DNA from 3 places in the Paenibacillus sp. FSL R5-0713 genome. Region 2 is predicted to be linked to each of the others. Evidence: riboswitches for the same ligand, from Rfam matches in the RefSeq annotation. Region 2 holds a riboswitch; each other region holds the start of a gene.
The links. A riboswitch is a leader RNA that binds a small molecule or an ion and turns the genes downstream of it on or off. The one in region 2 is predicted to bind cobalamin.
Positions count from the first base shown of each region.

Region 1: another riboswitch for cobalamin. It lies ahead of MKZ12_RS07570 (ABC transporter substrate-binding protein); the one in region 2 lies ahead of nikB (nickel ABC transporter permease).
Region 3: another riboswitch for cobalamin. It lies ahead of cobJ (precorrin-3B C(17)-methyltransferase); the one in region 2 lies ahead of nikB (nickel ABC transporter permease).

Region 1 is NZ_CP150229.1:1,678,713-1,689,577, reverse strand. It holds gene MKZ12_RS07600 (cobyric acid synthase) at 1-192, opposite strand, end outside; gene cobS (adenosylcobinamide-GDP ribazoletransferase) at 322-1,212, opposite strand; gene cobU (bifunctional adenosylcobinamide kinase/adenosylcobinamide-phosphate guanylyltransferase) at 1,209-1,769, opposite strand; gene cobT (nicotinate-nucleotide--dimethylbenzimidazole phosphoribosyltransferase) at 1,766-2,887, opposite strand; gene MKZ12_RS07580 (ABC transporter ATP-binding protein) at 2,933-3,745, opposite strand; gene MKZ12_RS07575 (iron chelate uptake ABC transporter family permease subunit) at 3,742-4,788, opposite strand; gene MKZ12_RS07570 (ABC transporter substrate-binding protein) at 4,785-5,783, opposite strand; cobalamin riboswitch at 6,226-6,371, opposite strand; gene MKZ12_RS07565 (histidine phosphatase family protein) at 6,546-7,208, opposite strand; gene cbiB (adenosylcobinamide-phosphate synthase CbiB) at 7,199-8,179, opposite strand; gene MKZ12_RS07555 (adenosylcobinamide amidohydrolase) at 8,224-9,054, opposite strand; gene cobD (threonine-phosphate decarboxylase CobD) at 9,051-10,241, opposite strand; gene MKZ12_RS07545 (lipoate--protein ligase) at 10,431-10,865, shown strand, end outside.
Region 2 is NZ_CP150229.1:274,010-284,874, forward strand. It holds gene MKZ12_RS01250 (ATP-binding protein) at 1-714, shown strand, start outside; gene MKZ12_RS01255 (response regulator) at 716-1,417, shown strand; gene MKZ12_RS01260 (alpha-glucosidase/alpha-galactosidase) at 1,533-2,834, opposite strand; gene MKZ12_RS01265 (AraC family ligand binding domain-containing protein) at 3,039-3,866, shown strand; cobalamin riboswitch at 3,944-4,137, shown strand; gene nikB (nickel ABC transporter permease) at 4,304-5,242, shown strand; gene nikC (nickel transporter permease) at 5,243-6,076, shown strand; gene MKZ12_RS01280 (ABC transporter substrate-binding protein) at 6,091-7,683, shown strand; gene MKZ12_RS01285 (ABC transporter ATP-binding protein) at 7,683-8,480, shown strand; gene MKZ12_RS01290 (dipeptide/oligopeptide/nickel ABC transporter ATP-binding protein) at 8,470-9,351, shown strand; gene MKZ12_RS01295 (DUF5704 domain-containing protein) at 9,519-10,865, opposite strand, start outside.
Region 3 is NZ_CP150229.1:6,223,437-6,234,301, reverse strand. It holds gene MKZ12_RS27730 (spore germination protein) at 1-1,130, shown strand, start outside; gene MKZ12_RS27725 (Ger(x)C family spore germination protein) at 1,135-2,334, shown strand; gene MKZ12_RS27720 (hypothetical protein) at 2,327-2,548, shown strand; gene MKZ12_RS27715 (endospore germination permease) at 2,603-3,805, shown strand; gene MKZ12_RS27710 (uroporphyrinogen-III synthase) at 3,936-4,772, shown strand; cobalamin riboswitch at 4,972-5,162, shown strand; gene cobJ (precorrin-3B C(17)-methyltransferase) at 5,565-7,490, shown strand; gene MKZ12_RS27700 (sirohydrochlorin chelatase) at 7,785-9,044, shown strand; gene cobK (precorrin-6A reductase) at 9,041-9,811, shown strand; gene MKZ12_RS27690 (precorrin-8X methylmutase) at 9,883-10,530, shown strand.

The DNA.
Region 1 (10,865 bases), 1.4 Mb from region 2:
CTCAATACCGCAGGCTTCGGCCTGCGCCCCCTGGGCCCGACCGATCTCCTTGCCATCTTCCGTCACATAGGAATTCAGCGCCATATTCTGTGACTTGAACGGGGCTGGCTTGAAGCCATCCTGCTTGAATATACGGCATAATGCCGTTGTGATGACACTTTTGCCCACATCGGAAGCCGTTCCTTGCAGCATGAGTACTGCCGCTGTTTGCTGTACAAGCTTACCCTCCACGATCTCTCCCCCTGTCTACGTGTTATCTCCAGATCACCTTGCTGCCAACCTCATGCGTAACGCTCTCCAAACTGCTTCACACTTCAAAAGTTAAAGCCAGAACAGTCCTTGAAGCACGCTCAGCAGGGTCAACAAAGCCGCCTCCAGTAGCTCATTCATGGCACCATACGTATCCCCGGTTAAACCGCCGAGTCGTTCACTGATCCGCGCAGCCACGAATCGGCCGATGTAATAACACGCCACAGGCAGTATAATAACGGCCGTCACCGGGTATAGCCACCATGGCAGTGTTCCCAGACCACTCAGCATTGCATCTGCAATCCCCATATCCGGCTTGAAAAGCCACACCGCGGCAAACGTAACTGCCACTGCGATCAAGGTCAGCCCCACGGCTGAGCTGCGTGCACGCTGGACCTCTTTCCGCTCACCGAGTCCTTTGAACAATACGGCAAGTCCATCATCTCCGCGCGCATTCGGCCATGCAGACATCGCATACACCATGAACCAGCGGCTCCAGATCATGGGCAGGATCAACAGCGCACCATACACCCAGTGGCCCCGGGCAATGAAATCGGCGATCAGCGCCGCTTTCATCATCAGCAACAAGACGCAGGCGATCACACCCATGGCCCCCACACGGCTGTCCTTCATAATCTCCAGCATTCGCTCACGAGTACGATAACTGAGCAAACCATCTGCCGTATCCATCCATCCGTCAAGATGAAGCCCACCAGTGAGCCACACCCATAGCGTCAAGGTCAGGACGGCAGCCGGAAAGGCGGGAAGCAGTGCACCGCTTAAGGCTCCCGCGAGCCAGACACACAGACCGATTGCAGCACCGACCAGCGGATAAAAAACAACACTTTCACGCAGCAGCGGCGGGACAAAATCGATGTGCATTTTGACAGGGAAACGGGACAAAAATTGAAAAGCGGCTGCCGCGGCATGTTTGCGCTGAGGAGCAGGCGTGCCATCCTTCATAAGCGATACTCCTTGCTTTTCAGTTCAGTCGCAATGCCTACGGTCACCAGAAACACTTCACCGCATATCGCCGCAATGCGCTGATTCAATACACCGGCCAGATCCCGATATTTCCTGCCAAGGGCATATTCCGGTACGATCCCGTCCCCCACTTCATTTGTAACAAGAACGAGCAAACCGGGATAGATTCGAATCGCTTCAACCAGCGCATCCAAATGTCCCTGTAACACCTGCTTCTCGTCATGCTCATGTGCTAACAAAACATTCGTCAGCCAAAGCGTCAGGCAATCCACCAGAATGGTGGGTGCAGAAGTCCCTGTGTGCCCTTCACCCATGCGATTAATCAAAGCAGGCAGATGCATCGGCTCTTCCATCGTATGCCACAGATACCCCGATGCCTCGCGCTGCTGCTGATGCATGGCGATACGCTCACGCATTTCATCATCGTACGCCTGGGCTGTCGCCACATACCAGGCCTCCGAGGAACGCTGCATGCAGAGACGTTCGGCAAAGGAGCTTTTGCCACTGCGTGCCCCGCCCGTCACCAGTACGCTCATCGGGAATCCTCTCTTTGCACGGATGAGTCATCCGACGCAGCGGAGTCCGAAGCAGGGCTTGTCCCGTCCGAGACACCCGCGCTTGCAAAGGTCGCCATCTCGTTCAGAATAAGACATGCTGCGTCAATCAGATGAAGACTGAGCACACCACCTGTGCCTTCACCCAGACGCATGTCCAGATCCAGCATCGATTTCAGATCCAGTTCACGCAGCAGCGCTCCATGTCCATTTTCATGTGAAGTATGAGAAGCGATCATATAAGCGGTACTCAGCGGTGCAAGTTGTCTCGCAACTAGCGCCGCAGCCGTAGAGATGAACCCGTCTACAACAACCGGGCAACGATGAGCAGCTGCTGCGAGGATAACCCCCGTGAGTCCGGCAATCTCCAGTCCACCCACTTTGCATAGAACATCCAGTGCATCTTCCGGGTTCGGAGCGTTTACGCTAAGTGCCCGGCTGACTACTGCGGCTTTGCGCTGCAAGCCAGCATCATCAATGCCGGTACCTCTCCCCACGGCAGCAGCCGGGGCAACTCCGGTTAGTGCGCTCATTACCGCAGCACTTGCAGTGGTGTTGCCGATTCCCATCTCTCCGGTGACAAACAGCTGTGTTCCCTTCGCTACCTCTGCCGATACAACTTCGGCTCCTGCAAGGATCGCCCGAACTGCCTCATCCCGTGTCATCGCTGCGCCTCGGGCCATGTTGGCCGTGCCTTTGCGAATTTTACGGGAAAGCAGATTCGGATGTTCAAGATCGGCATTCACCCCGATATCCACACAGATCACATCAGCACCTGCATGACGTGCAAGCACATTCACGGCTGCGCCCCCAGCGAGGAAATTCATGACCATCTGCGGGGTTACTTCAGCAGGAAAAGCACTGATGCCTTCTTCCACTACGCCGTGATCTGCTGCCATGACAATGACCGCCCTGTGATCAAAACGCGGACGTGCATTACCCGTCATGCCAGCCAGGCGGATTACCAGCTCTTCCAATTTGCCAAGACTCCCTGGCGGCTTCGTTAACGAATCCACGTGCGCAGAGGTTTCTGCTGCCACTTCCTGATCAGGAGCGGTAATCCTTTTGGTTATTTGCTCCAACATCTGTTCATTATTCATACAACCAGCACTTCCTTCATCAAAATATGGGTTGCCCCGCTTCAATTAATCGATGTTCCGCCGCAGCAGCAGCTGAGGTATGGCATGGTCGGGATGGGAGACAATTGCGGGTTTGACGCGAAATATGTCCTGAATATTCTCTTCGTTGATTAACGTATGAGGTGTGCCCTTTCCCACCGCCATGCCCTCACGCAGCGCCAGAATGTGATCGCAAAATAATGCGGCCAGATTCAGATCATGCAGCACAGCTACAATCGTAATGTTATTTCTCTGTCGCCAGGCCGATAACAACTCCATGAATTGCAATTGATATTTAATATCCAGAAACGTAGTCGGCTCGTCCAGCAGCAACAACCGTGGCTCCTGAGCCATGACTTTTGCTAGTGCGACCCGCTGCCGTTGTCCGCCGCTGAGTGCATCCAGAGGTCTGTCCGCGAGCTCCGTCAATCCCAGATCTTCAAGTACCCTGTCTACCACAAGTGCCCCATCACCCGCTTCCCGCCCCAGCCAGTTCTGGTAAGGATATCGCCCCATCTCCACCACGTCCCGTACGGGATAGGAGATAGGTGGCAAACCGTTCTGCTGCAATACAGCAATCATGCGTGACAAGTCCTTACGGCTGTATGAGCTGATATCCCGACCATCGATATGGATCTGACCTTCACTTAACTGTTCCGTTCCGGCAATAAGCTGGATCAGGGTGGACTTGCCGCTGCCGTTTGGACCAACAACGCCCCACCAGTCACCCTCACCAACATGCCAGTCTACAGTACGCAATGCCTGATGATTACCATATGACTTTCCTGCTCCCTTAATGGAAATAAGTGAAGTTGAGTTTGAACCGGTACTGGAATTCATGGCATCATCCCCTTCTGCAACTTTTTATTCCGGTGCAGCAGGTAAGCAAAGAAAGGCGCACCAACAAAGGCGGTGACCACCCCGAGCGGAATTTCAGTGGGCGCCAGCAACGACCTTGCGATGGTATCGGCCCACACCATGAAGATCGCTCCACCAATGGCAGACAAAGGTACCAGCAGTCGATAATCCGGCCCCACCAGCAGCCGCAACATATGCGGGATCACCAATCCAACGAAACCGATGACACCGGATACCGAGACAGCCCCTGCGGTCAGCAGTGTGCCGACTGCCAACACGGACAGCTTAAGCCTGTCAACGCCGATCCCGATATGTGCGGCTTGACGTTCTCCCAGCGCAAGCACATTTAACGAACGTGCCCGGCTCCAGAGAAAGACCAGCCCCAGCAGAAAATACGGGAAAAGGATGGCCGTATACGACCACCCGCGTAATGCCAGACTTCCCATCGTCCAGTATATAATTTCATTAATCGTCTGTTTCGACATGGTCGACAGGAAGGAAACAACTGCTCCCAGGAAACTTTGCATGACCACACCAGCCAGAATGAGGCTGTGTGTTGGTATTTTACGCCCTTCACGAGCTAGTGCCATCACAAACCATAACGTGATTACACCCGTCAAAAACGCAATTAGAGGTAACGTCCAGATTCCGATCAGTGCGTACTGCAATCCGAAGAAAATCAGGAAAGCCGCCCCTACCGACGCACCGGATGATACACCGAGTGTAAACGGATCGGCCAGCGGATTACGCAGCACACCCTGGAAGCCCGCACCCGCAATAGCCAGTGAAGCCCCCACGAGCACAGCAAGCAGTACACGCGGAAAACGCACTTTCCAGATAATCTGTTCGGCTGCCTTATTCCAATCCGGTGTAATCCAGTCGCCCACCCAGGGAATTTTGTGAATCAGGATGCCGGCAATATCCCGAATTGGCAAAGCTACTGAACCAATGCCCGTGCAGATGAGCACGGTAAGCACCAGCAGCACCATGCCCGTCGTTCCGAACAGGATCAGCTTTTTACTCATTGGAACAAGTCAGGGTAGATCGCTTTGGCTACTTCTTTCAACCCTTGAGTTACCCGTGGACCCGGACGGCTCAGCAGGTTGGCATCCAGGCCAATAACCGCGTCATTTTTCACAGCCGTAATTTGATCCCAGCCGCTGCGCGCCTTGATGATCTGATCCAGTGTTTTGGAGTTTTCATCAATTACATCGTTGGCATACAAGATTACATCGGGGTTGGAGGCAATCACGTTTTCTTCATTGATTTGGTACCAGCCTTCTTCGTTTGAAGCGATATTGGTTCCTCCGGCTACAGTGATCAGTTCGTCCATGAACTCACCTTTACCTACCGACCAACCTGGGGAGAATTCAACGTATACTTTTTTCTTCTCTTCCGGTTTAACTGCCTTCACCGCTTCGGTTACATCCGTCACGTCCTGTTTCATCTGAGTGATGATTTCTTGTGCTTTTTCCTGATGATCGGTAATTTTACCGAAGGTTTCGATATTGTTCATCACATCGTCAATGGATTTAGGATCCGTTTTGAAAATGGTAATACCGAGTTCGCGCAGCTTCTTCACGGCATCCTCACTCATCGAGATACCTGTAAAGACAATGTCGGCTTCAGATGCAATGATGGACTCTTCGTTGGGCTTGGTGATGCCGCCCATTTTCGCTTTGGTTGTTGCTGCTTCAGGATAATCATCATAGTCGGATACACCAACGATCTGTTCATCCAATCCAAGGGCAAACAGGGACTCTGTCTCAGCTGGTGACACGGATACAATTTTGGCTGGCGCCTTTTCAAAAGTAAACGATTCACCCGTTGCATCCGTAACGGTCAGTGGATATTGGGTTTTGAGGTCCGTCTGCGGCTGGCCTTGGGACTGTTCCTGTGCCGGTTGCTGTGAAGTACCTGTGCCCTCATTCGTTGTTGCATTGCCACATCCGGCCAAAGCCAGTGCGAGTGCCGCTGCACTTAGCAGGGACGCTACGCTTTTCCAATTCTTGATATTCATTCTGTTATTCTCCCCTTCTCTATCTGTACTATTTTCTTGCAACATGCTTGAACTCTTACTACCCTTGCCTTGGTGTTCCTGTACAAGTAAAATCCATCAATTTACACAAGTCCACTCCGATTGCAGTACCATCTTCCGATCGCTGTTATCCCCAGATTTTTTGATTCCCTTTTCGAAAGGGAAAATCCGGGGATAAGCGTATGCTTCCGATGTAGCTTTCTTGTAGAAAGCTTTAAGCGAACACTCCGTTTCTTCAGATCGGTTCTGCACTCTTCGTTAACGTGTAAAAGTTCGGTTTATCTTACATGAACAATAAAAAATCCCTAATCCTTACGTCCAGGATCAGGGATGACGTCTCGCATATGGCGATCTGTACATGTTCAACCAAGGGTTGTCCATGCGCATAGAATAGCCCGAAACGCTGTCCTTTCCTCGAAGGAACACCGGTTTGTACGTCCAGGGCAGGTAACCTGACTTACAGGAATCATCCTGTTTTACAGTGGCGGGACCGTGCCGGATTTGCACCGGCTTCCCCATTTCACCCTTGTGTGTTTCACGACTCGTACTACTCTGCCATGAAAACAGCCTTCACACGCGGGACCCTTGGTCGCTGATATGGTATATCATTGTCATGTAATTTCTGCATGTTATATACGCATTTGCCTTCACAGCCTGCACCGTATCTGTATCCATGCTGAAGTCACACTTCTGTTGTGATTATAGGGTATATTGTACATCCTTACAACCCGATTGGCGGAAAAGTCACTCTGCTACCAAACCATTGATTCCCTGTCGATCAAGCTGGACCTGAATCGCCTGTCCCGGTACGACATGTGTATCCCAGAACCCAAGCCCGGCAATCAGACGGGACAAGGCATATCGGATGACACCACCATGCGTAACCACAACTATGGTAGGTACCCGTCCCTCATCAACGTGCATTGAAGGCCGACCATTCAACAACATCTCTTGGAGAAATGAATCCATTCGCTCCGTAAACTTCTGCCACGATTCCCCATCAGGCGGAGTGACCTTCTGCGGCGCATCAATCCAGTTTCGGTACTCAGGGTTATCCTTGAGCTGCTCATATGTTAGCCCTTCCCACTGTCCAAAATCAATTTCCCGCAGACGCTGATCGAACTTCACCTTTCCGCCGGCATCAGGAAGAATCTGTTCCAGCGTCTGTCGGCAGCGCAGCAGATCACTGCAATATACCTCGTGCCACGAAACACGGCTCAATTGTTCATGAAGCGGAGCCAGTTCTTCTTTGGCATCTGGCAGCAGACCGATGTCGGTATGCCCCAGGTATCTTTTTTCCACATTCCATAGCGTTGTCCCGTGACGGACCCACAGAATGTTTCGTTTCATTGAAGCCGGTTGATCCGTATGTACGTCCTTGCCTGCATTCCCCTCATTTAGGGCCATAACAGCGTCCCTCCTGCCAGCCACACACCCAGCGATATTAACACACTAAGTACCACAAAAGCCTCTGCGGACCAGAACATCAGGTGTGATGTTCGCACAATATCCTCGGCTTCCATCGGCCGTGTGGCCTCGCCCATATAGGCACGAAACGAAGCAACTCCGTGATACACGTTATGTCCGCCAAGTCGGATGCCCAGTGCTCCAGCCACTGCTGATTCGGGAAACCCGCTATTCGGACTTGGATGCAGTCTTGCATCCCGAGCGACCATCCGTGCTGCTCCTTTGGCATCAAATTTCATGACCCAGGCACCCACGATTAACAGCATTGCGGTGAGCCGGGCGGGTATCCAGTTCGCCACATCATCCAGACGGGCCGAGGCCCAACCAAGATGCAGATACTTGTCATTTTTATATCCGACCATGGAATCCAGTGTGTTGACGGCACGATAAGCCATGGCTAGCGGAGCGCCTCCAATAAGCGCATAGAATAACGGGGATACAATGGCATCCACGATATTTTCGGCAACCGTCTCTACCGTTCCCCGCACAACCTCCGGTTCATCCAGATGCGCCGTATCACGTCCTACAATCATACTCAGTGAACGTCTGGCCGCCGGCCAATCCTGATGCTTCAGATGACGATACACTTCCATACCTGCATCCTTCAGCCCTTTTGAAGCAATGGTCGTTGCGATGAGCACCACTTCAGCTGCCGCCGCAATGACAGGATGAATCAATCCAAGCACATATACAAGTCCCCAAGTGATGGCAAAAGAACCCCCCGCAACCACAAGCGGGAACAACAGCCCTGCTCTCTTCAGCCCCGAATCTGTGTTCACACGCGAGCGAATAACACGCTCCAACGCCGAGATGCCTTTTCCCATGCCAATCACCGGGTGGGGAATCCAGCGCGGATCACCGATACATCGGTCTAACAGGTACGCCAGTATAATAATCCAGGCTCCAGCCATGCCTGTCCAGAACGGCCAGGTCCATAGATGCTCTATCTCAAAAGTCATTTGTGCCTGATCCTCTCTTTCCATAACAGTCCGGCCTGAAGGCTCTCCGTCACCGTGTCGTATACCAATCTGCCAATCGCCGCCCCCGCCGTAGTCGCCGTCCCGGCATAAGTGATCATCGGTTGTGGTTCCTCCACTGCCTGACGTACTGCAAACACAATGGCATCAGTTGTGGTGCCGGTGGCGGGCAACCCGTTCTCCGAATCCAAAACACCTGCATCCGCCAGCGCTGCCGCTTTGGCTTCCACCGCCGTCTGCACCGCATTCACCATCGCCCCGGTGGTCATGCGTCCATTCAACCAGAGCATGATGTTAATTGTACCTGGGACATAGGGCTGCTTCGTTAGATTCCGTGCTGAAGGAGCAGAATGCTTCATGTCGGAAGCCATCTTCTTATTTCCCGCTGCATCAAATACCGTTCTCTCCGAACCCGCGCGTGCTGCATTCGATACCCCCGCAGTGGTGCAGCACAGAAGACCAAATTCATCACTTGTAAATTCCTGAATGGAGGTATGCTCCAGCCTTACCGCTGTCAACAATCCGGCACATTGATCTTCTGGCTCATGCCATTCGTTCAGTGCTTGTTCGATATCACGCGGCGGATCATCACAACGGTAATGCCTGTCCACATAGATATTAAATATGCGATCCAGTTCTAGCATCCCACCGCCATATACCGCACTCGACAACGCTTGGGCAGCCATTGGGCTCTGTGCTTTGATATGTCGTTCATATGCAGATATGTTTAGTCCCGGCCAGGAAGAGGCGGCATATTCATTCTCGTCTGTTTTTCCATTCGCGAAGTAGTTATAAAACGGGAGTGTCACTGCCGTTTCCCTCCCTGTTCCTGTTCCGAATCTTTCGTCTGCTCCTGCTGACTTGATTCATGAATGGAGGTCTGATCAGCATTCGGATCTCCCTTGCTTTCCAGCACGCTGCCCAGCACTTCGAGTAATGTGGCATTGGCGTCTGCATCCTTGACCGCGAAACGTACATGGCCTTCATCAAGTCCCGGATACATCGCACAGCTGCGAATCAAGATCCCCCTTTGGCCCAGCGCCTCCTGCATGGATGCTGCTGTCCAAGGCACTGGAACACGTGCCAAAATAAAGTTCGCTTCTCCCGGTGTGATCGCACATCCATACGTCTGCAATCCTGCGATGAGATGTTCCCGTTCCCGCGTGATCTGTGAAATGGTCTCCTGTTCGTACCGTTCTCCACTGCGCAGACAGGCTTCACCTGCCATAAGCGCCAGACCGTTGACACTCCAGGTCACCTGTTTCTTCGTCATTGCCTGAATGTATTCCGCACGGCCCAAAGCATATCCTAGACGCAAGCCCGGAATGGCATAAAACTTCGTCATCGAACGAATGATGATCACATTGGGATAGTCGCTCAGATGTGCTGCCAGGGACTGACGCCGGGCTACCGGGATAAAATCCATAAATGCCTCATCAATGACGAGGACAGTTCCCGTTTTTTCCGCTTTGCGGGCAAGCCTTTGCAATACCTCAAGCGGATATTGTACACCGTTCGGATTGTTGGGCTGACCGAGGAAGAGCAGGTCTACCTTTTCCATGAGCTGTTCGATGTCCTCGGGTTCCGCTCGCCACGCCAGCTCTTCTCTTCCCTCTGTATGCACAACCTCGGCACCGAATTGTTCTGCCAACGCCCGATACTCCGAGAATCCCGGTTCCACCGTACCCACCTTGCGCGGGGCAAGCCCCAGCAGGATGAGCGCCATACTTTCGGCTGCACCATTGCCCACGGAAATCTGCTCCTGCATCACACCAAGACGCTCGCTCAGCAGTGCTTTGAATCTACGATGCCCCGGATCGGGGTACCGAATCACGGACTGCAACCCTTGCTGTATAGACTCCAGCACTTCTCTGGGCGGACCGAGCGGATTAATGTTAGCACTGAAATCCAGAAATTCAGCGGCTTCCCTTCCAAATCGTGACGCAGCCGTCTCCACGTCCCCGCCATGTCCGAACACTTCGATATAACCGGTCATTCTTCCGTCATCCTTTCTGTATGTCCTTTTTATTATGGATGGCACCGGAGGTGTGGGTCAATCCTGTTTTCTTTGTGTCCCAACCATAATTCGTTTACAATAGAAGAGGAATTTCGGTTCCTTTTGATATACAAGGTTCACTACATAAGGGACTAGCAATCCCTCACATACATTAATGGAGGAATGACCATGCTGTTTGTAGACAATCAGGGCATTACAGATCCTTCTGTAAACCTGGCGATTGAGGAGTACATTCTGAAGCATCTGCCGATGGAGGATGACAGCTATCTGCTGTTCTACATTAACCGTCCGTCAATCATCATCGGAAAGCACCAAAATACAATTGAAGAAATTAATATCGAGTACGTTCAGGATAACGGTGTGCAGGTGGTTCGTCGTCTTTCGGGCGGCGGAGCGGTATATCACGATCTGGGCAACCTGAATTTCAGTTTTATTACAGCGGATGACGGTCAATCCTTCCACAATTTCCGCAAGTTTACCCAGCCTGTCGTTGAAGCTTTGCACGAGCTTGGTGTAAATGCCGAGTTGACCGGGCGTAATGATCTGCAAGTGGGCGAAAAGAAAATTTCGGGCAACGCTCAGTTTTCCACACGTGGGCGCATG
Region 2 (10,865 bases):
GCGCTGCTGGACTCTGTCTCTCATGAATTGCGTACGCCCCTAACTGCCATTATCGGTTCGGCTACGGGATTGTTGGAGAATGATACTCTATTTACACCCGAGGATCGGAGAGAATTAACAGGCAACATTCGGGATGGGGCCTTGCGCATGAATCGTCTTGTCACGAATTTGCTGGGTATGGTTCGGCTGGAGAGCGGCATGTTGCAACTGAACCGGAAATGGTGTGACGTGGGAGACATAATTAGCGTTGTACTGACACAAGTTCGGGAATTCAGTCCACATCGCAACATTCAAGTTGAACTGCCTGATGATCCGGCCTTCATCTACGGAGATGAAGTCTTGCTGGAGCAGGTGCTGGTCAATATCGTCAGCAACGCCATCAAATATTCGCCCGATGAGAGCCAGATTGTTATCACTGTGACGAGTAATAAGAGTCCAATTCAATTGACGATCCGGGTAGATGATCAAGGTGTCGGTATACCGGAAGCGGAAAGAATACGTATATTTGATAAGTTCTATCGCTCAGAGTCTACTCGGCATGTCACAGGAACAGGGCTTGGTCTGGCGATCTGCAAAGGCATTGTGGAAGTCCACGGAGGTACCATTGTGGCAGAGCCGAATCCGGGCGGGGGAACGAGAATGCGCATAGAACTCCCCATGGAGGCCCACGGATCGCGGTTTCCCTATTCAGAACAAGGAGAGGTTGAAGAATAACATGAATGCACCACTAGGGGCTCGCATACTGGTGATCGATGATGAGCCGCAGATTCGCAAATTGCTCAAGGTCACTCTTCAGGCACATCAATTCGAACTCCACGAGTGTGGAGAGGGTGAAGAGGGTGTTATTCAGGCAAGTATTGTACATCCGGATCTGATCATCCTTGATCTCGGTTTGCCAGGCATGTCTGGCATGGAGGTACTTCGCCGCATTCGCGAATGGTCGCAAGTGCCCATTATCGTGCTGACAGCGAAGGATCAGGAGGGAGACAAAATTGCCGCGTTGGATGGTGGTGCAGATGATTATGTGACCAAACCATTCGGGATGGGTGAGTTGGTCGCCCGTATTCGGGTGGCGCTACGTCATGTAGCCAAAACGACAGATGAGCCGATACTGCGCTTCGGATCACTCACAATTGATCTGGCCCAAAGGCAAGTCGAACTGGAGGGGACTTTGGTCAAATTAACCCCAACGGAATATGAGATGCTGAAGGTGCTCGCCTCGAATGCGGGGAAGATCATCACCCAGCGTCAGCTTTTGCAGCAAGTATGGGGAGGGCATCATCATGAGTCCGATAGCCATTATCTTCGGGTATATGTGGGACATCTGCGCAAGAAATTAAATGAAGATCCAACCAAGCCCCGGTATATTCAGACGGAGCCTGGCATTGGTTATCGCTTTTTGCTTCCTGCCGAATAAGGTTTAAGGGGGCGAGACATTTCATAATAGTGATGTGATGCACGCCTCAGTGGATGAGCGTTATTGAAGAGCAAAACACCGTCCCCTTTGGCTGCAAAGGAACGGTGCTTTTATATTATGACGTGTATTTTGGCAACCAATCGCCGTGAGCTTCAATCAGCTCATCACACATCGCTACGATGTCATCGATAGACAGCTCGGCAGCCGTGTGTGGATCAAGCATGGCCGCATGATAGATATGTTCCTTTTTGCCGGTGATTGCCGCTTCAATGGTCAGCAGTTGCGTGTTGATGTTTGTCCGGTTCAATGCCGCGAGTTGTGGAGGCAGATCCCCAATGTAGGTAGGACTGATTCCTGATCCATCGACCAGACAAGGTACTTCGACACATGCCTCAAGCGGCAGGTTCGTAATCAGTCCGTTGTTCATGACGTTGCCGCCAATCTTGTACGGGTTATTCGTCTCCATGGCTTCAATAATATGCGATGCGTACTCACGGCTGCGGGTATGTTCAATATTTTCGCTGGCAAACAGCTTGCTACGCATTTCTTTCCAGCCTTCAATCTGGTTCACACAGCGGCGTGGATACTCATCCAGTGGAATGTTGAAGCGTTCAATCAGCTCCGGGTAATTCCGCTTGATGAAATAAGGGTGGTATTCGGCATTGTGTTCGGAGGATTCCGTTACATAATAGCCAAAACGCTGCATCAGTTCATAACGAACCATGTCATCATGCTGTTCTTGCTGTTTTTCCTTCGCCAGTCGTTTAATCTCAGGGTACAGGTCCTGCCCGTCTTTTGTAACTTCGAGCAGCCACGCCATGTGGTTGATCCCTGCAATTTTAGCGACAACACCTGTCTGATCGATCCCCAGTGCATCAAACAGATGTGGTACACATACCTGCACACTATGACACAAACCTACGGTTTTGATCCCGCCATGCACATTCATGACGTTGGTAAGCACGGCCATCGGGTTGGTGTAATTCAGGAACCATGCATCCGGACATACTTCCTGCATATCCCGAGCAAAATCCAGCATAACCGGAATCGTCCGCAAGTTACGGAAAATTCCACCAATACCGAGTGTATCTGCAATCGTTTGACGTAGTCCGTATTTCTTCGGAATCTCGAAGTCCGTAATGGTACATGGATCATATCCACCGACCTGGATGGCGTTGATGACATATTTGGCCCCGCGCAGCGCTTCTTTGCGGTCCTGATATACGTTCACGACGCAACGACTTCCGAGTGAACGGGCCAGACTGGTCAGCAAACGCTCTGAATCGCTCAGACGTTCAGCATCGATATCGAACAATGCCAGCTCAAAATCCTGAAGTGCTTCGGTCATCATGACATCACCCAATACATTTTTGACAAAGACGGTGCTTCCCGCACCGAGAAACGTAATTTTGTTCATCTTAAATTCAGCCTCCCTGAAAAATGTTGTACCCCAACTATAGGCCGATTCGGCACATATAACTATGGCTCAACCCCTCTCAAACATGGCATAATCCCATTTTTGTTTCCGTTTTCAACTAATATTTATGTCCTTTAGCTGTTATAATTTAATTAGACATACAGATGGTGAGCCTCGGAAGGAAACAAGGAGGGAGGGCATAAAATGAGAAAAATAGAGATGAATGTGGTAGCCACGGACTGGACACAGATGGAACTTGTCTTGTTGTTCTTCGGGTGGGAGGCGTGTGAACCCGCCCATTATTGGGGACCGGGTGTACGTGATTCCTATATTGTGCATTACATCCATGAAGGACGGGGCATCGTGTACATGGGGGACCAGGAATACAAGCTTAGCGAGGGACAGGGTTTTATCATTTTCCCGGATACGCTTATTCATTATGAGGCAGATCCCAAGGAGCCCTGGACGTATTCGTGGTTCGGCTTCAAAGGGGTACAAGCCAAAGCATTCATGCAACGTGCCCAACTGAGCCCAGAGCGCCCGATATATGATGTCCATGATACGATTACGATGGAACAGTTGTATACGGAGATGGTCCAAGCTTCCACGCGACCGGAAGGTGATGTGTTGAACCAGAGTCTCTTGTACCGCTTGATGGCAGAATTAATCTCTTCTTCACCTGTGAAGGAAGAGGTCGGGCAGCTCCTTTCAAACAAAGAAACATACATCCGGCAGGCGGTGCAATTTATGGAGAACAGGTACAGTCAGCGAACTTCCATACTGGATATTGCCCAAGCCGTGGGGCTGGATCGCACGTATCTATCGGGATTATTTAAAGAGCGATATGGCATGTCGCTACAGTCATTTTTTCTGGAGTACCGTATGAATCGTGCTGCCCAACTTCTTCAGAATCCAGGGCTGTCGGTCAGTGAAGTGGCCCATTCTGTCGGTTATACGGACCCATTATTGTTTTCCAAGATGTTTAAGCGTGTGACGGGCGTATCTCCGAAGGGGTCGAGAATTCGCGATTAGACGCACCTAGTGTTTCAAATTTGAAAGAAAAGTTTTGATCATTAAACGTTGTCCCGCTATACTGATACAGAAGTGTAATTGAATATGTGGAACTTGGTGCTTTGCCCGTCAGGGTGAAAGCTTAATAGGGAAGTCCGGTGTAATACCGGCGCGGTCCCGCCACTGTAACAGAGGAGTCAGGTAGCGATAATCCACTGGTTTAGACCGGGAAGGAGCTGCAAGTGACGATGATTCTGGAGCCAGGAGACCTGCCAGGTTTAACAAACACAGTAGTACCCTACGGGAGATAGGAAGGTGTTTAGAGAGCATGATTTTTTCTGAAAATCTGTTTATTTAAGGCGTCCTCATCCAGTAACACGGAGAGGGACGCTTTTTTTGTTATGGACGAAGAACATCATGACACATACATAGAGTTTTGGGGAAGGACGTTAGAGCAATTGAGCAGATATATCGTTAAACGATTATTACAACTGGTAGTTGTGTTGTTCGGCATCACGTTCCTGACGTTCCTGCTAACCTACCTGTCTCCTGGAGATCCAGCCAGACTTATGCTTATGTCTACAGGGGTAACGCCATCCGATGAGCTGGTCAGGCAGGTGAGGTCTGAGCTTGGATTGAATGAGCCTTTTTTCTACCGATACGGGACATGGTTGGGACAGGTGGTAACTGGAGACTTCGGTACATCATATAAATACAATCGTCCAGTACTGGACGTGCTGATGGCACGGCTCCCGGCAACGCTTTGGCTAACAGGAAGCGCTATGCTTCTGGTTATTCTGGTGTCCTTTCCACTGGGGATGCTGTCGGCTGTCTATCGTAACCAATGGCTTGATCACGTCATTCGTCTGTTCTCTTTTGCCGGATTATCGATGCCCAGCTTCTGGTTGGGTATGCTGCTCATGTTGGTCTTCGGTGTACAGCTGAAGCTGCTGCCGGTAATGGGCAATTCCGGATGGTACAGCCTGATTCTGCCTGCATGTACTCTCGCGATTCCACTTGTTGCCCAGTACAGCAGACAGATTCGTGCGATCCTGCTTGAGGAGACAAGCCAGAACTATGTGATCGGAGCCAGATCCAGAGGTGTGAAGGAATCGATCATTATTTTGCGTCATATTCTTCCCAATGCCCTGCTGCCGATCGTTACCCTTATGGGCATGACGACAGGTGCATTGTTGGGTGGTGCAGCGATTGTGGAAAGTTTATTTGTGTGGCCGGGCGTTGGACAGATGGCTGTAGATGCGATTTTCACAAGGGATTATCCGCTGATTCAGGGGTATGTCATCTGGATGGCGATCATATATGTCACCCTGAATCTGCTGGTTGATATATGGACTCATCTTCGTGATCCCCGAATCCGACTGGATGTGGATATATAGATGAGAGCCTTCAGACTGGTATTACTGCAGAATCGCTGGTTCACCTTCCTGCTGTCTCTGACCGCCTTCTGGATTATTCTTGCCATGGTTGCACCGCTGCTTGCACCACACGACCCACTTGCAACGAACTTTGCCAAAGTGTTGCAGCCATCCAGTGCCGAGTATCCTCTTGGAACCGATCAACTGGGCCGCTGTGTATTATCTCGTCTTCTGTACGGTGCACGTACCTCGCTGCTGCTCACCTTTATGATGATTGGCATCGTGTTTGTGTTAGGTGTAACGATTGGAGTCATCGCCGGTTTCGCTCGGGGGGTGACGGATATGGTGCTCATGCGCCTGTCTGATACATTAATGGCATTTCCGGGGCTTATTTTTGCGATCGCTGTGGTGGGGATGCTTGGGCCGGGATTGTTCAATACGGTTCTGGCACTGTCGGTTGTCTGGTGGGCGAAGTATGCAAGAATGGCCAGAAGCCTGGTGATTTCCCTTCAGCAAAAGGAGTATGTCGCTGCCGCTGCTTTCAGCGGAGCACGTAAAATACAGATCATCGGCAGGACGATCCTGCCCAATATGATGTCTCCAATCATCGTCATGGCGATGATGGATGTGGGTGGTATGATGCTGTCCATCTCGGGATTGTCCTTTCTTGGGCTTGGCGCGCAGCCTCCGAACCCCGAGTGGGGGGCCATGTTAAATGAAGGCAGAAGATATCTGCAGACTGCACCATGGCTGTTGATATATCCGGGTCTGGCGATATTCAGCACCGTCATTATTTTTAATTTACTGGGAGACAGTCTGCGAGATGTGCTTGATCCCAAGAAAAATACTGCATAACTGGAGGAACCAGAATGAAGAGGAATTTTCAAAAATCAATGTTGCTCACCCTCATATCCATGTTGGTTGTGTTCTTGCTTGCAGCTTGTGGCACCGCCAATAATCCATCGACCTCGTCTGGTGCAACGGAGAAGTCGGCGGGTACGGACAAGGGTACGACAAGTACACCAACTCATTTGAATGTGGCTCTGTTCTGGCTTGGTAGCAGTATGGACCCGGCAGAAGAATGGAATGGCTGGACGCTGACGCGTGCAGCGATTGGGGAGACACTGATCCAGTTTGACGAGAATATGAAGCTGGTCCCTAAAATTGCAGATTCTTGGGAACGAGTGGATGACATGACTTGGCATTTTCATATTCGAGAAGGTGTAACTTTTCATAACGGAAATAAGGTAACTGCCGACGCGGTGAAAAAATCGATAGAACGTTCCATCGCGTTAAATGAAAGAGGACAAGCAACTGTGCCAGTGGCCTCAATGACTGCTGAAGGACAAGATCTGACGATTAGAACGAAAGAGCCTTATGCGTCCCTGCTTGGTAATATTGCCGAGCCACTGTTTGTCATTGTGGATACGAGTGCAGATACATCCAAATTCAAGATCAAGCCTATCGCCACGGGGCCATTTATGGTGACAGGTTATACGCCGGATCAGGAGATCCAGGTGAAAAAGTATGACGGGTACTGGGGCGGTGCGGCAGATGTAGACACATTGACGTTGAAATATATTAAGGATGATAGCACACGTGCCCTTGCCCTGCAGTCTGGAGAGATTGATGTAGCCAGTAACGTGGGACGTAGCAATTTGACGTTATTCCAGGACAAGAGTCAATACACCATTGATGAGATTCCTAGCCTGCGTACCCAGTTTGTATGGTTTAACACAACCAAACCGCTACTGAGTGATCAGGAGGTTCGCCGAGCGATTTCTTATGGTGTAGACCGGGAGATGTATGCCAGTACGCTGGTGGGAGGTCAGGCGGCCAAAGGTCCATTTACCTCGGCGCTGCCTTTTGGATATGACAAGATCAAAGGATATGGTTACGAACCGGAGAAAGCCAAACAGTTGCTGGATGGGGCTGGCTACAGGGATGCAGATGGCGATGGCATTCGTGAAAAAGATGGCAAGAAGCTGTCGCTACAGCTGATTCTGAACTCCGCTTACGAGTCTGATTCGATTGTGGCTGCTGCAATGCAGTCCCAGCTTAAAGAGATTGGCGTTCAAGTGGAGATGACCTCCTATGAGGACCTAACCGATCATCAGAAGAGCGGAAATTACGACCTCGCTTTAACAAGTATCAATACAGGCATCACGGGTGACCCGCAGTATATTCTGGATTTCTACTTCATGACGGGTGCGGAATGGAATGTGGGCGGATATAGCAATCCGAAGCTGGATGAGGTAATTACTCGCCTTCATTCCGAGTTTGACGTGGAGAAAAGGTATGCCCTTGCAGCAGAGGCCCAGCAGTTGATTCTGGATGATGCAGCCTATATGTTTTTGACCTATACTCCAATTAATATTGTAAGTAAAAGTACCGTGCAAGGCGCGACGATGTATCCCATCGACTTCTACCTACTGGATCGTAATATTAAGGTTGGGCAGTAATGGAGCCCTTGCTTAGTGTCAATCATCTGTCCGTAACCTACAAGGGGGATTCTCTGGCTCTACGGGACCTGTCCTTCTCCATGAATAAGGGAGAGATTATAGGGATTGTAGGTGAAAGTGGTAGCGGAAAGTCGACCCTTATTCGGGCTTTGCTTGGCTTGTTACCTGAAGGTGGTCAATACACCGGGGGAGAGATCTCTTTTCAGGAAAAAGTGCTATTGCGTGATTCACAGTCTGATTGGGGCGGAGTACGCGGAAAGCGGATTGCTATGGTGTTTCAGGACAGTGGTTCCTATCTTAATCCCATTCGCAGCATCGGCAGTCAGTATATTGAAGCGATTCGAACTCATTTTACCTTGTCCAAAAAAGCAGCTTATACTCTGGCTGAGAGTATGCTCGCGGACATGGGACTGGATGATCCCGAACGGATTATGCGTTCCTACCCTTCGCAGCTTAGTGGAGGCATGAAACAGCGCACAGCGATTGCCATGGCGGTTACGATGGAACCAGAGCTTCTGCTTGCGGACGAGCCGACGAGTTCGCTGGATGTGACGACACAGAATGAAGTGATGAACCGATTGAGCGAACTTCGTTCCCGTCAAGGGACAGGCATGATTATCGTAACACATAACATTGCCGTTGCAGCGCATATGGCAGACCGAATTGGTGTGATGCAGGACGGTATATTGGTTGAGATGGGACATACTTTCCGCGTCATATCCGATCCTCAGCATGAATACACTCGCAAGCTGCTGAGTGCTGTACCTGAATTGGAGGGAAATGTTCATGGCTCATAAGGGGTTACCGATTCTGGAACTGAGAAATCTGTGCAAAACCTATGAGTTAAAGGGACACAGGGAAGTGGATGCACTGAAATCTGTTCATTTGCAGCTGTATCCCGGGGAATGTCTGGGAATTGTCGGGGAGAGTGGTAGCGGGAAGAGCACACTGGCGAGATGTGTAACCCATTTGGAGCGAGTGACTTCAGGGCAGATTCAATATCGTCAACAGGATATTACTCGATTGAATGGGAATGCGTTACGCCAGCAACGAAAGCAGATTCAGATGGTCTTTCAGGAGCCTTCGGCTATCTTTAATCCGCGAATGAAGATTGGAGCTTTTATTCGGGAGCCACTCATTAATTATAAAGTAATGAAGGGCCAACAAGCGGATCGGGAAGTGTTCAGGCTGTTGGAACGGGTAGGATTATCTGCCGCTACGGCGGATAAATATCCGCATGAACTGAGCGGGGGAGAGCAGCAAAGAGCAGTCATTGCTCGTGCGATTGGAGTAGAGCCGGACATCATCCTGTTTGATGAAGCCACCTCCGCATTGGATGTTTCCATTCAGCAGCAGATCCTGGATTTGTTGGTGGAGTTGAGAAAGGAAACAGGAATCTCATCTATTTTCATATCGCATGATCTTGCAGTGGTGCAACAGATCAGTGATCGGATTGCCGTGATGTACCAGGGTGAAGTGGTTGAGGTTGTGGAGAGTTCACAGCTGACCAGTTCAGCGAATCATCCCTATACCCGGAGCCTGATGGCCTCGGTGTTGTCTGTGAGAGAAATGAAGTATAAGATTCAGGAGCGGGACGAGGAACGGGAGCAAGAACAAGAGCAGGAGCAGGAGAAGGTGGAGGTTTTTCAGAAGGTTCTTTCAGGATAATACCAATGGCTGCTTTCGTTATGGGCTGATTAGATTATATCAATAGAATGATGCGAAAAGGGTTACCCCAGAAGTCCACAGATGACTTTTAGGGTAACCCTTTTGTGGTATAACAGGAACGTTGGGTGTAGTTGGGACGTGATTGTTTTTTATTGGGTGATCCCGAACTAGTGTGGTACCTGGGATTGGAAATCGTTCCGGCTGGACTGATCAGCATGGTAAAAGACAATATCACCATCTTTCAGAGGCCAGGTTCTGCCTTGGACGTCTGATGGCGTTTTGTTGAAACCTTCCATCTGCCATTGATTCATCAGTGGTGCATGAATGTATTGCAGATGGGGTGTCTCTGTATTTCCATTTCGAAGGCTCTCCATGTTGAAGTTGACCACGATATAACCATTCTTCAGAAAAATATTTGATTTCTCATCCAGTTGATTCTGTCGGGCGAGGGGCTCCAGAGCAGTACCTTTTGGTACGGCATATACATCCGCAGGCAAGCTGTACTCCCCGTACCAGCGCTGGATTGCTGCATTAGCCCGGTCTACATTGACCCCGGAAGGAATGTCCGTTTTGGGTCCAATGAGTGTCCGAATTGGAGCAGACAGGATCATCCAGTCATAACGACCCACCCATGTTTTTTGATGGGAAGTCTGATCGACCAGTTGAACCATATGTTCCGCCAACGTACGCTGGTTGCGTTCTTCCGCTGACAGTTCATAAGTATACTGATAACGTGCGGTATCGCCTAACTCTGTGCCGGGAACATTCCGAAGACGTGAGTTCAGGACAACAAATCGTTTCTCCAGATCCTGTGCCGATCCAATGCGAATCAGGCGTTCCTGGCCACGATGATAGTACAGATCTACTTCTTGCCGGGAAGAACCGTCTTTACTCACAAAAGCAAAAGTGGGTGTAATTCGAATACCATCCTGTTTGCCAAACATATTGCCCTTGGTCTTCAGATCGAACTTGAAATGGTACCCTGTTTTTACAGTTGCGTTAGCGAATCCCTGCACCGGATGGCTTCCTGGTCGAATGGGTAATACAAATGGAGCCAGGTTACCCCGTAGATCACCATCGATGCTATTCATTCCAGCCCAGTAGCTAAGGCCCGTCGATTCGGGACTGCCCAGTCGCTTGCGAAATACATTTTCCCAGTTGTAATCAGAGATATCCGTGACGTGAAAATCATATATCCTTCCGATGACATCTACCGGCACGGTGTCTGCTGCAACATGATGCGCCAGATTAGTATTGGCATCCTGTTGCTCGGTAAAGTTTGCAGGTGCATTCTCTGCAATATTGCGGAATGTAATATGATATTTTCCTTCGTCTACCCACACAGGGAGATAGAATGTGGTATCCAGTTGATTGACCGGAATATCGACCCATGTCTTGGCGGGAATAAACTGACTCCGGTCTGCGTTGTAGACATCAAACGGGAATTGTACCTGTTTGATTCGAAAATATTTGGCATAGTCCCGATTCCCATATCCAGGATAACTTGCTGCGTC
Region 3 (10,865 bases), 840 kb from region 2:
GCGTCAGACGTGGTGTGGAGGAACCGCAGACAGAATCCGTGATTCGGGGACCGCGGGAGGGGTTTACCGAAACACTGCGCGTGAATACGGCTTTGCTGCGCTTCAAGCTGAAAACACCTTCTCTCAAGATGGTAAGCATGACTCTTGGCACAGAAACCAAGACCGATATTGTGCTGACCTATCTGGAAGGTATTGCTGATCCAAAAACGATTCAAGATGTCAAGAAACGTCTGGAAAAAATCAATATTGATGGCATCCTGGAAACGGGTTATATCGAGGAATTGATTGAAGATCATCCGTATTCGCCTTTCCCGCAGATGCACTACTCGGAGCGGCCGGATACCGTTGCAGGTAATCTGTTGGAAGGACGCTTTGCCATTCTGGTAGATGGAACCCCATTCGCGCTGATTGCTCCAGTCACGATGTGGCAGATGCTGCAAGCCAGTGAGGATTATTACGAGCGATTCTTCATCAGTAATCTGGTGCGGTGGATTCGCTTCTTGTTCGTAGCCATCGCTCTGTTCCTGCCAGCCTTGTATATCTCTATTACAACATTTCATCAGGATATGCTGCCAACCACGCTGATTCTGAGTATCGCAGGTGCCCGGGAAGCCATTCCTTTTCCGGCTTTGGTGGAAGCCCTCATCATGGAGCTGTCATTTGAAGCTCTTCGGGAAGCCGGGGTCAGGTTACCCAAAACAGTAGGGCAAGCCGTCAGTATTCTCGGCGCACTTGTGATCGGACAGGCCGCAGTACAGGCCGGGATAGTGTCCGCACCGATGGTTATTATCGTATCCATGACAGGTATAGCTTCCTTTACGATTCCGCGGTTTAACTTCGCGATCACCGTGCGCCTATTGCGATTTCCGATCATGTTGCTGGCGGGTATGCTCGGATTGTATGGCATCGTCATTGGCTTGGTTCTGATCTCGGTGCATCTGACACAGATGACTTCGTTTGGTGTACCTTATCTGTCAGGTCTTAGCCCGTATAGTAAAACAGATACCAAAGATATTCTTATTCGTGTGCCATGGTGGAAAATGATCAATCGTCCTTCTACGGTTCATCGGGATCAGAAACGGATGAAAGAGAAGATCAATGGTTCGCCTGAAGCTGAGGAAGGATGGTGAACACATGTTTCTTATTCGTAAATTCCGCACTGTGTTGATGTTACTGCTATGTACCATTTTCATAGCAGGCTGTTGGGATCGTAAGGAAATTAATGATATTGCCTTTGTGATTGGCATAGCTGTTGATAAGGAGCAGGACAATTACAGATCCAGTCTCCAGATTGCTCTGCCTGGACAATCCGGTTCTACCGGGAGTTCTGGAGGTGGCGGGGGGACAAGCGGGGATAAATCGTGGTTCATGTTGTCCAATACCGCGAAGACACTGAGGGGGACTACACTTGAAGGCCAAAAATCACTCTCACGAACGATTTATTATGCACACCGCCGTACCATGCTTATTGGAGAGGATCTTGCAAGGGATGGCGTAGCTCCAATGCTTGATTTGTTTACGCGCTACCCGCTCAACCGATTCTCTGCATTACCAGTTGTGACGAAAGGCGCGGCATATAAAGTCATGGATACGGATGCACCCATAGAGAAGTTTCCATCTGAGATGGTGAGAGAGTTGTGCTTTCTAAATATGCGAAACCCACGTTCCCTTAAAACATTCACTGATGCGATCCTCAGTGACGGAGTAGATCCATTCCTGCCAGTTGCTTCAAAAGTCGACAATGTTCCGAAGAATTGGAAGGATGCCAAAACAAATATCAAGCTGGATGGATTGGCCATTTTTAAAAAAGACAAGTTGGTAGGCATGATTGACAAAGCTCCCGCCGATGCCTTGATTCTCGCTATGGGAGAAGCCAATGCGCCTGAAATTATGGTCAAGGCTCCGCGCGGAGAAGGAGATATATTCATCAAGCTGAACGAGAACAATTCTTCACTGCACCCCAGTGTCAAGGATGGCAAGGTTAGTGTAACCGTTCAATTGTACGCCAAAGGCGTGGTAGTAGATAACGAATCAAATTACGGTGATCTGCGTGAAAAAGAGATTTTGAAATTAAATGATGCGATCCACCAAAAAATAAAAGAGGATATCGTTGAAGGAGTTCGGTTAATACAGCAAAAATATCATGCCGATATTCTCGGGATTGGTCGGTCGATCCATCAACACATGCCTAAAGAGTGGGACAAAATGAAGGATCGATGGGATGATATCTATCCTGATGTTGAGGTAAACGTTATCCCTCATGTCATCATTGAAAATGTGGGGATAGTTAACAAGCCGATTGGTGTCATGGAGGAGGATATTGTACATGATTAAACCACTATTGTTCACCTATCTGGGGATGGTCATCATTGTCATTGTCATGGACTTCAGACACCTGAAGCAGGCCGCAGCCATTAATCGCTGGTTATCCTACGGTCTGATTGTAATAGGAACTGGCCTTTGGCTCTATGTAACCCATTTAAGCAAAACCTTTTTTGTGGCGGTATGGATTAGCCATATCATCCAGCGCTTTTTACCGTTACCGTAGATGGGGGCTGGGGTGGTGCGAAGTACAGATTGAATGATGGAAAGGAGGTATGGTATGAATCAAAGTGTAACTTCTCGACAGATTGTACTACTTGTGCTGCTTCTCAGTATTACGGGCACGTTGATTCAACCCCATGCGCAGGCTATTTATTATGCGGAACAGCACGCTTATCTCTCGTATGTGCCAGTTGTTCTCGTGATGGTTATATCCATGTGGATGGTAAGCCGAATCCAGCGAAGGTTTCCGAATCAGGATCTATTTGAGGCCCTTGCTGACAGGTTCCCCTTTATGGGAAGGCTCGCAGGTGTAATGTACGTTTTGTTTTTTTTCTTCATATTCGCAAGAGATATCCGATTAATTGGCGATTATGTAAGTATAACTTTATTAGAGACGACACCGATTTCCATCGTTGTATTGTCACTTATGATTATGGCGGTATTTATCGTCCGAGGTGGGCTTGGTTCGTTGATCGGAATGTCGGAACTCTATGTTACCCTGTTCCTGTTGAACTCTATCATTGTGCCTTTCATGCTTATCCAGCAGATCAATATGGACAATCTGATGCCCTATTTTCATGTCGATACGGCAGGTGTAGGCAAAGGGAGTTGGTACATATTTTCTTTTTATGGCGAGATGATCGCCTTACCTTTTGTCGTCAAAGGCAGTGACTTTCGCTTCAAACCTGTGCTATGGGGCATTATCATCTCGGGATTGCTGATGATGCTGATTCTAGTGGAAACCATCACGTCGATAGGTGTACCTATTGCGTCCAGGCTGGTATACCCTTCTTATGAGCTGGCAAGGCAGTTGCAAATAAGTGATTTCCTGGATCGGTTTGATCTGGCGCTGGCAGCGGCGACCCTGCCTACCATGATCACCAAAATTGCATTTGATCTGTACTTTGTCTGTTGGGGACTGAAGCGAATGATTCCGAAAGTTTCCGGAAAGGTCATGACTGGTCCAGTGGCACTGTTAGGCTTTGTTTGTGCATTCTGGTTTTTCAGAAACGCCATTCAGTTGTATCGTTTTACCCGGGAATGGACATGGATTGCAATTGTTTTTGAAGTACTGTTCCCGCTTGTGCTGTTTCTTTTCCTTCGTCCTCGCAAAAAGGATAAAAAAGAATCTGCCCACCAGAAATCGGGAGAGCAGTCCAAGAAAGAGAAGCTTGAACAGGGACAAGAATCCACTGATTCGGAGAAGAACGGGGAGAAAAGAAGGCAGGATCGTCATGGGGGAGAACTCCAACCTTCCTGATACATTCCATCAAAAATCCTTATAGATGAACGGGCAAAAATAGGGTAAGCACAGTTTCGCTTCACAGAAGTACCCTGTATACTGTAGTCAGACTGATGAACATTCGGCTGGACTAACGGGGGGAACATGAATGGCTCAACATTTGGCAGGTGTGCGTGTAGCATTGACAGGACCACGAAAATCGAAAGAAATGTCCATACTGGTTGAAAAAATGGGGGGAATTCCGCTTGTGCGACCGGCACAGGGGACGGTATTCCTGGATGATCGGAATATCAGGGATGGGCTGGTATCCTGGATCTCAGACCCGCCAGACTGGGCGGTGTTAACGACGGGTATGGGATTGGATGCATTGTTTGAAATGGCTGAGGATATGGAAATTGCGGGACAGTTTTTGGATGTATTATCGGAATCCTCCATTGCAGCGAGGGGATACAAGACGGTGAATGCGCTCAAAAAGCGCAGATTAACGCCCCTGGTACGGGATGATGACGGTAGCACGGACGGGCTCATTCGAGAATTCACCCCGCATGATCTCGCAGGGAAAAAGGTCATATTACAGCTTCATGGGGAGACAGCTCCCAAACTCGTTGCATGGTTGGAAGAACAAGGTGCAATCGTCAGACAAGTGCTCCCTTACCGCCATGTACCGCCGGAAGATGCAGAGCTGGAACAGCTGTTGAATGAAATTCTAAAGTTCGAGGTAGATGCCGTTGCGTTCACAAGTGGACCCCAGGTCAGATTTCTGACGCAATATGCGGCCTCCCAGGACAAGCTTGAACCGCTGCTTGCCGCTTTCAGACAAGGCGTAATTCCTGCATCCGTAGGTAAAGTTACAGCAAACTCCATGCGTGAAGAAGGCATTGAGGCGCTGGTCATTCCGGAGGAAGAGAAGATGGGTGCACTCATCGTTGAACTTGGACGTTACTTTTCCGCAGGGCGTGCAGACAAGGTTGGCGGTCAGCAATAAAGGTTGAGTCGTTAACAGAAACGAACTCAATGCAAGGGTTGTTGGATGGTTATAACGAATGGGATATGCATAGGTTATTCCGGGTTCTGATCCGATTTTTGGATCAGGACTTTTTTCTGTTTTGTCTGAAAATAGAAGAATGGATAAGTATCATAAGCATGGACATTATTTCCTGCACGGTGTTATTATGAAAACAATATTGAATGAAAACAAGCAAGGTGCTCTTGCGTGCAGCAAGAGGTAACAGGGAATCGGGTGAAAGTCCCGAGCGGTCCCGCCACTGTAATGGTGAAGCCCTTTTTGATCCAAGTCACTCGGAAAGCCGGGGAAGACAGAAAAGGAAGCTGATGATCCAAAGCCAGGAGACCTACCTTGCATGTGTCACCAAACCCTTCGCGGAAAGGAGTGGTGTACGAAGAATCAGGAATTGGGCGAACAATCGGTTCGCCCGGCTGGCCCCTCCAGGCCACATAGTCACAGGACTACCCTTCGGGAGTCTGGGGCTGTGTTCTTGAGTGTACGTACATGCGTATCCCATCCGTTACAAGGATGGGATTTTTTTGTTTTTTTAGATAAATGCACATCCTTGCGATACCTACCCTGTGTCGGGAAATTGCAGGTAGAGGAATAGATTAGTTGGATCATAACGGGTGATGTAAGAGCCTTGTTCGATAGTCTGAGTAAACAGAGCTGACGAGTTGAACATGCAGTACAGCGGGGGAGAAGGTCGGCATAGCCGCCCTTCTTCACTGTTTAGATCAGTACGACAAGTGTGATGAAGGAGGAGAAATCATGCAAGATCAAGGCAAGCTGCTGATTATCGGGTTCGGCCCGGGAGCAATGGAACATATCACCAAGCGGGCACTCGAAGCACTTCAGGAGAGTGAGGTAATTATCGGATACAACACGTATGTGGATCTTATTCGCCCTCTGTTGAACGGGCAAGCGATTGTACGTACAGGCATGACGGAGGAAGTAAGCCGTGCACAAGAAGCGGTTCGACAGGCGGAGATGGGCAAAATTGTTGCCGTAATTTCTAGCGGTGACGCAGGTGTGTATGGTATGGCTGGACTGGTGTACGAGGTGCTGATGGAGCAAGGTTGGAAGCCGGATACGGGTGTTGCCGTCGAGGTTATTCCGGGCGTATCGGCCATTCAGTCCTGTGCATCACTGCTGGGTGCCCCTGTCATGCATGATGCATGTACGATCAGCCTTAGTGATCACCTTACGCCGTGGGAGACCATTATTCGCCGGGTTGAAGCCGCAGCGTCCGCTGATTTTGTCATTGCCCTGTACAATCCACGCAGTGGACGGCGCACACGCCAGATCGTGGAGACACAGGAAATGATCCTGCGTTATCGTGACCCGCAGACCCCCGTAGGTCTGGTGAAAAGTGCATACCGTGAGCGTCAGGACGTTGTCATGACCACACTGGAGGATATGCTGAATCATGATATCGGCATGCTGACGACCGTGATTATCGGCAACTCTTCGACCATGATGTACGAAGGACTCATGGTCACCCCCCGCGGGTATCAGCGGAAATATACGCTGAACACCGCGGAACAGTCGCTCAGACCTCATGAGCGACTACGCACGGAAGCCGAGCCATGGTCGCTCGGCGCAAGGGAAGCCCGCGCTGCCGCCTCCGGCGAGGCAGCGGGCGAGAGCGCGGCCAGCGCTGCATCGGCCGCGCAGCCACAGGCGGAGCCAGCCCTGCGCGGCGCAAGCGCCGGAGCGGGCACGGCTCCGCAAGGGCAGCCGCCCACTGGGGCAGCTGCCATTATGCCTGCGGCAAGCTCGGCGAGCGGCGCTGGCACCGCCGTGCTTGCCGGCGAGCGACCTGCGCCCGTTGCGGCAGAGGCCGCTCCGGGCCGAGTCGCAGAAGCGCCACGCGTCAGCGCAGCTGCGCTGGCCGCCGAGGCGCTGACACGGCTCGCGGCAGGCGGCGCGCTCGCGGGCGAATCGGCGAGCCGCTGGCTGAATGCAGCAGCGCCGAGCCGAGAAGCAAGTTCACCCCAGGCTGCGACCGCAACGGCGGTACGCACCGCGCCCGAGCCTGGGCGTAAGGCGCCGCTGTTCGAAGTCGGCGTGTCGCCCGGCGTGGGCAACAAAAAATTCACCGCAGCCCAGATGGCGCTGCTGGCGCAGTGTGCAAGTGAAGACGGCGAACTGGAGTACACGCCGGAGCACCAGATTATTCTGAGAGTGCCGACATTTGAACCGGACTCGCTGGTTGAAGAGCTGCGTGCAGCGAATTTTATCGTTGTACCGATTGGTGATGTCATCAAGGTGAAGGCCTGTGACTTCTGCAATATGGAGAAGGACGATGCTGTCCCGATGGCTAACCATTTGCAGGCCGTGATTGGCGGACTGGGTGCACCCAAAGAAACGAGTGTGGCGCTGAATGGCTGCGGTATGGCATGTTACGGGGCAGTATTGGAGGATATCGGCATCGTGTATCGCAAAGGTGCATATGACCTGTTCCTCGGCGGCAAGAAATTCGGCCGCAATGCTCACCCTGCCCAGCCCGTAGCGGAGGGAATTCCGGGTGATCAGATCGGTGGCATTGTGGAACGTATTGTGGCGGATTACAAGGAAAAGGGCCATCCGAATGAGCGATTCCACAAGTTCTTCAAACGAGTTGGTGTAATTCAAGGCTTCCGCCATGTAGATGCACCGGTCACTGTGGAAGTAAACCCGATATGTGGTGACTAATTCCATACTTAATTCCTTACTAAATTTTTTATAAATAAGTCTTGAGTAATCATTAATTAAGTCCCTGCCTGAACGACTTCTTTCGTGGAGACATGAGGGTACAGCTTGTCAGGACCTATCTAATATTTTGCAATATTCGCTGGATTTCAGCTGACATAGATGGATTGATTTTTACGAGTAATGCAGTGAATGGATGGAATGACTGGTTTGGCGCAGTTTTAGCCGGATGAACTGGAGTGCTGAATGAATATGAAAAGTCTGATCTGCGGGTCAGACGGGGGAGGAATAACAAAGATGGATGCAATATTGTTGGTGGGACACGGGAGCCGTGATCCCGAGGGGAACCGGGAACTGAAGGAGTTTGCACATGAGGTAGCAGCGAAGGCACCTGAAAATACGTTGGTTGAGACCTGTTTTCTGGAATTAACGAGACCAAGTATTGCTGATGGTGTTACCGCTTGTGTGGACCGAGGTGCCACACGTGTCGTGTTGGTGCCGATCATTCTGTTTGCTGCCGGTCATGCCAAGATTGATATTCCTAACGCCATTGACCGCGCCAAGGCACGTTATCCGCAGGTGGAGTTCGTATACGGTCGTCCAATCGGTGTTCACGAGAAAGTTGTCCAGATCATGCAGACCCGTCTGCAAGAAGCACAACCTGTACTTGTCGCATCCCAAGGTGGCACAGCGGTAGCGGCTCCACCTGCTCCGGTGACGGATGAAGAGACTGCCGTACTGGTGCTTGGACGGGGAAGCAGTGACCCGGATGCCAACAGTGACTTTTTCAAAATGACTCGGATGTTATGGGAGAAACTGCCCTACAAGTGGACGGAAAGCAGCTTCATCGGCGTGACTCAACCCTCTTTCCCGGATGGATTGGAACGCTGTCTCTTGCTGGGCGCGAAGAAAATCATCATCATGCCTTATTTCCTGTTCACAGGTGTACTGATCAAGCGTATTGATGAAATGACCGCAGAATTTGCAGCGGCGCATCCAGGCATTCAGGTTGAGGTTGGCGGATATTTTGGCTTCCACCCGAAGCTGGTTGAACTGGTACTGGAGCGGGCCCATGAGGGGTTATACGGACGGGTAACAGCCAACTGTGATAACTGTCAATTCAGACTTGAAGCAGCCAAACACCACCACCATCATCATGATCACGACCATGGGCATGATCACGACCACGACCATCATCACGATCATGGACATGAGCACAGTCACGACCACCATCATGAGCACAATCATGCGCACAACCACGATCATTCGGACCATGATCACTCTCATCTTCATGATGAGCATGACCACCAGCATGTACATGCACACGATGACCATACACATAAACATGACCACAGTCATGATCACGCGAATACTGCCGGCGATCGTCAAACGTCACTCGATTATCATCATGATCACGATGAAGAGTTGCATCATACGCATCACGAGCACGAAGATAATCGGAACAACCAGGGTGACGCAGAAGGAATCGTACAAGAAGCGGCTTCTCCCGATCAGTCACAGGTTGCAGCAACTTCGGAGCAGGTGAATCGTCCATGATCTTCATGTTGTGTGGTACGAGTGATGCCAGGGAACTCGCTCTACAGATCCAGCAGCAAGGTACAGAAGTGCTGACTTCTGTCGTAACCGACAGTGCTGCCCATAGCCTGACAGAGGCCGGATTACCTGTTCGGACAGGCCGTTTGACCGTGGAAGCGATGGTGGAACTTGTGCGTGAAAAAGGTAGCCGTGCCATCGTGGATGCAAGTCATCCATTTGCCGAAGAAGCACATGCCAATGCGATGGAAGCAGCCAAACAGGCGGGCATTCCATACATTCGTTACGAGCGCACGGGTCTCGCGTACGATGATCATGCGTTGCTGCATGTCGTGTCTTCCTACGATGAAGCGGCACTCAAGGCCAAAGAATTGAAGGGCTCGGTCATGCTGACGACAGGTAGCAAAACGTTACAGATTTTCACCAAGCACCTGCTCGGTGATCCGGACATTCGTCTCGTTGCCCGCATGCTTCCACGTCTCGATAATATGGAGAAATGCGGTGAGCTTGGCGTTGAACAGCGCAATATTATTGCGATGCAGGGACCTTTTTCCCGTGAAATGAATGAAGCCTTGTACAAGCACTATGCGACGACGGTAATGGTTACCAAGGAGAGCGGCAAGACCGGAGCGGTGGATGAGAAAATCCAATCTGCACTGGAGCTGGGCATTCATGTCGTATTGATTTCACGCCCTGAAGCTGAATTCGGAACGGTGTTTGATCATTTTGAAGGTGTACTGGATGAGTTGGAGCGTGTATTGGTGCAGTAGAGCACCCCAATAGTTTTAATTTGAATAATGAATTTTTGAATGACACAACGAGTAGAAGGAGTGGAATGCACATGGATTTCAAAACGGAATTTAAACCGTTGACCGTACAGCCAAAGGAGATTGAGGGGAAAAGCTTTGAGATGATCACGGAGGAACTGGGTGAGCATCCTTTCACGGCTGAGCAATATCCAGTGGTACAGCGTGTCATTCACGCCTCGGCTGACTTCGAACTGGGCCGCAGCATGGTGTTCCACCCGGATGCCATTCAAGCAGGGATTGCAGCGCTTCGTGCCGGCCAATCCGTCATCGCTGACGTACAGATGATTCAGGCTGGCGTAAGCAAGGATCGCATTCGCGGTTTTGGCGGAGATGTGCATGTACATATTTCCGATCCCGATGTGATGGAGGAAGCCAAACGTTTGAACACCACTCGGGCCATCATCTCGACACGTAAAGCGAATCAATTATACGAAGGCGGAATCTACGCCATTGGTAACGCACCAACAGCACTGCTGGAACTGATCCGTCTGGTCAAAGAAGGCGAAGCCAAACCGGGTCTGATCATCGGTATGCCGGTTGGATTCGTATCCGCAGCAGAATCCAAAGACGAGCTGCGCAAACTCGACATCCCATTTATCACCAACATCGGTCGCAAAGGCGGAAGTACCATCGTCGTGGCCGCCCTGAACGCCATCTCCCTGATGGCCGTGAAGGCGTAGTCATTTTAAGTAATTTTAAGTAACGACCACAGGTGAATAGAGGCAATCGCGACCCAAACAAACGAGCGTTACAAACTTTAACGAATTCTAGCGAACGTAATGAGCTTTAATAGTCCTTAGCGAGCTTTAACGTACCACGAACCTTAAAGGACTTTAAGGAACCTCACAGGCCTTATATTGCGGATTATCATCCGTTTCATATTCTAACGAATCTTAGTAACGCTATTCCGGTGAAACACGCCAAAAAGTGGTGAAAACAACGTCTGTTTAATGAAATAACGTCACTACGATTCGTTACAATTTTTGTTTGTGGAATTTGGCCCAAATAACGTCTT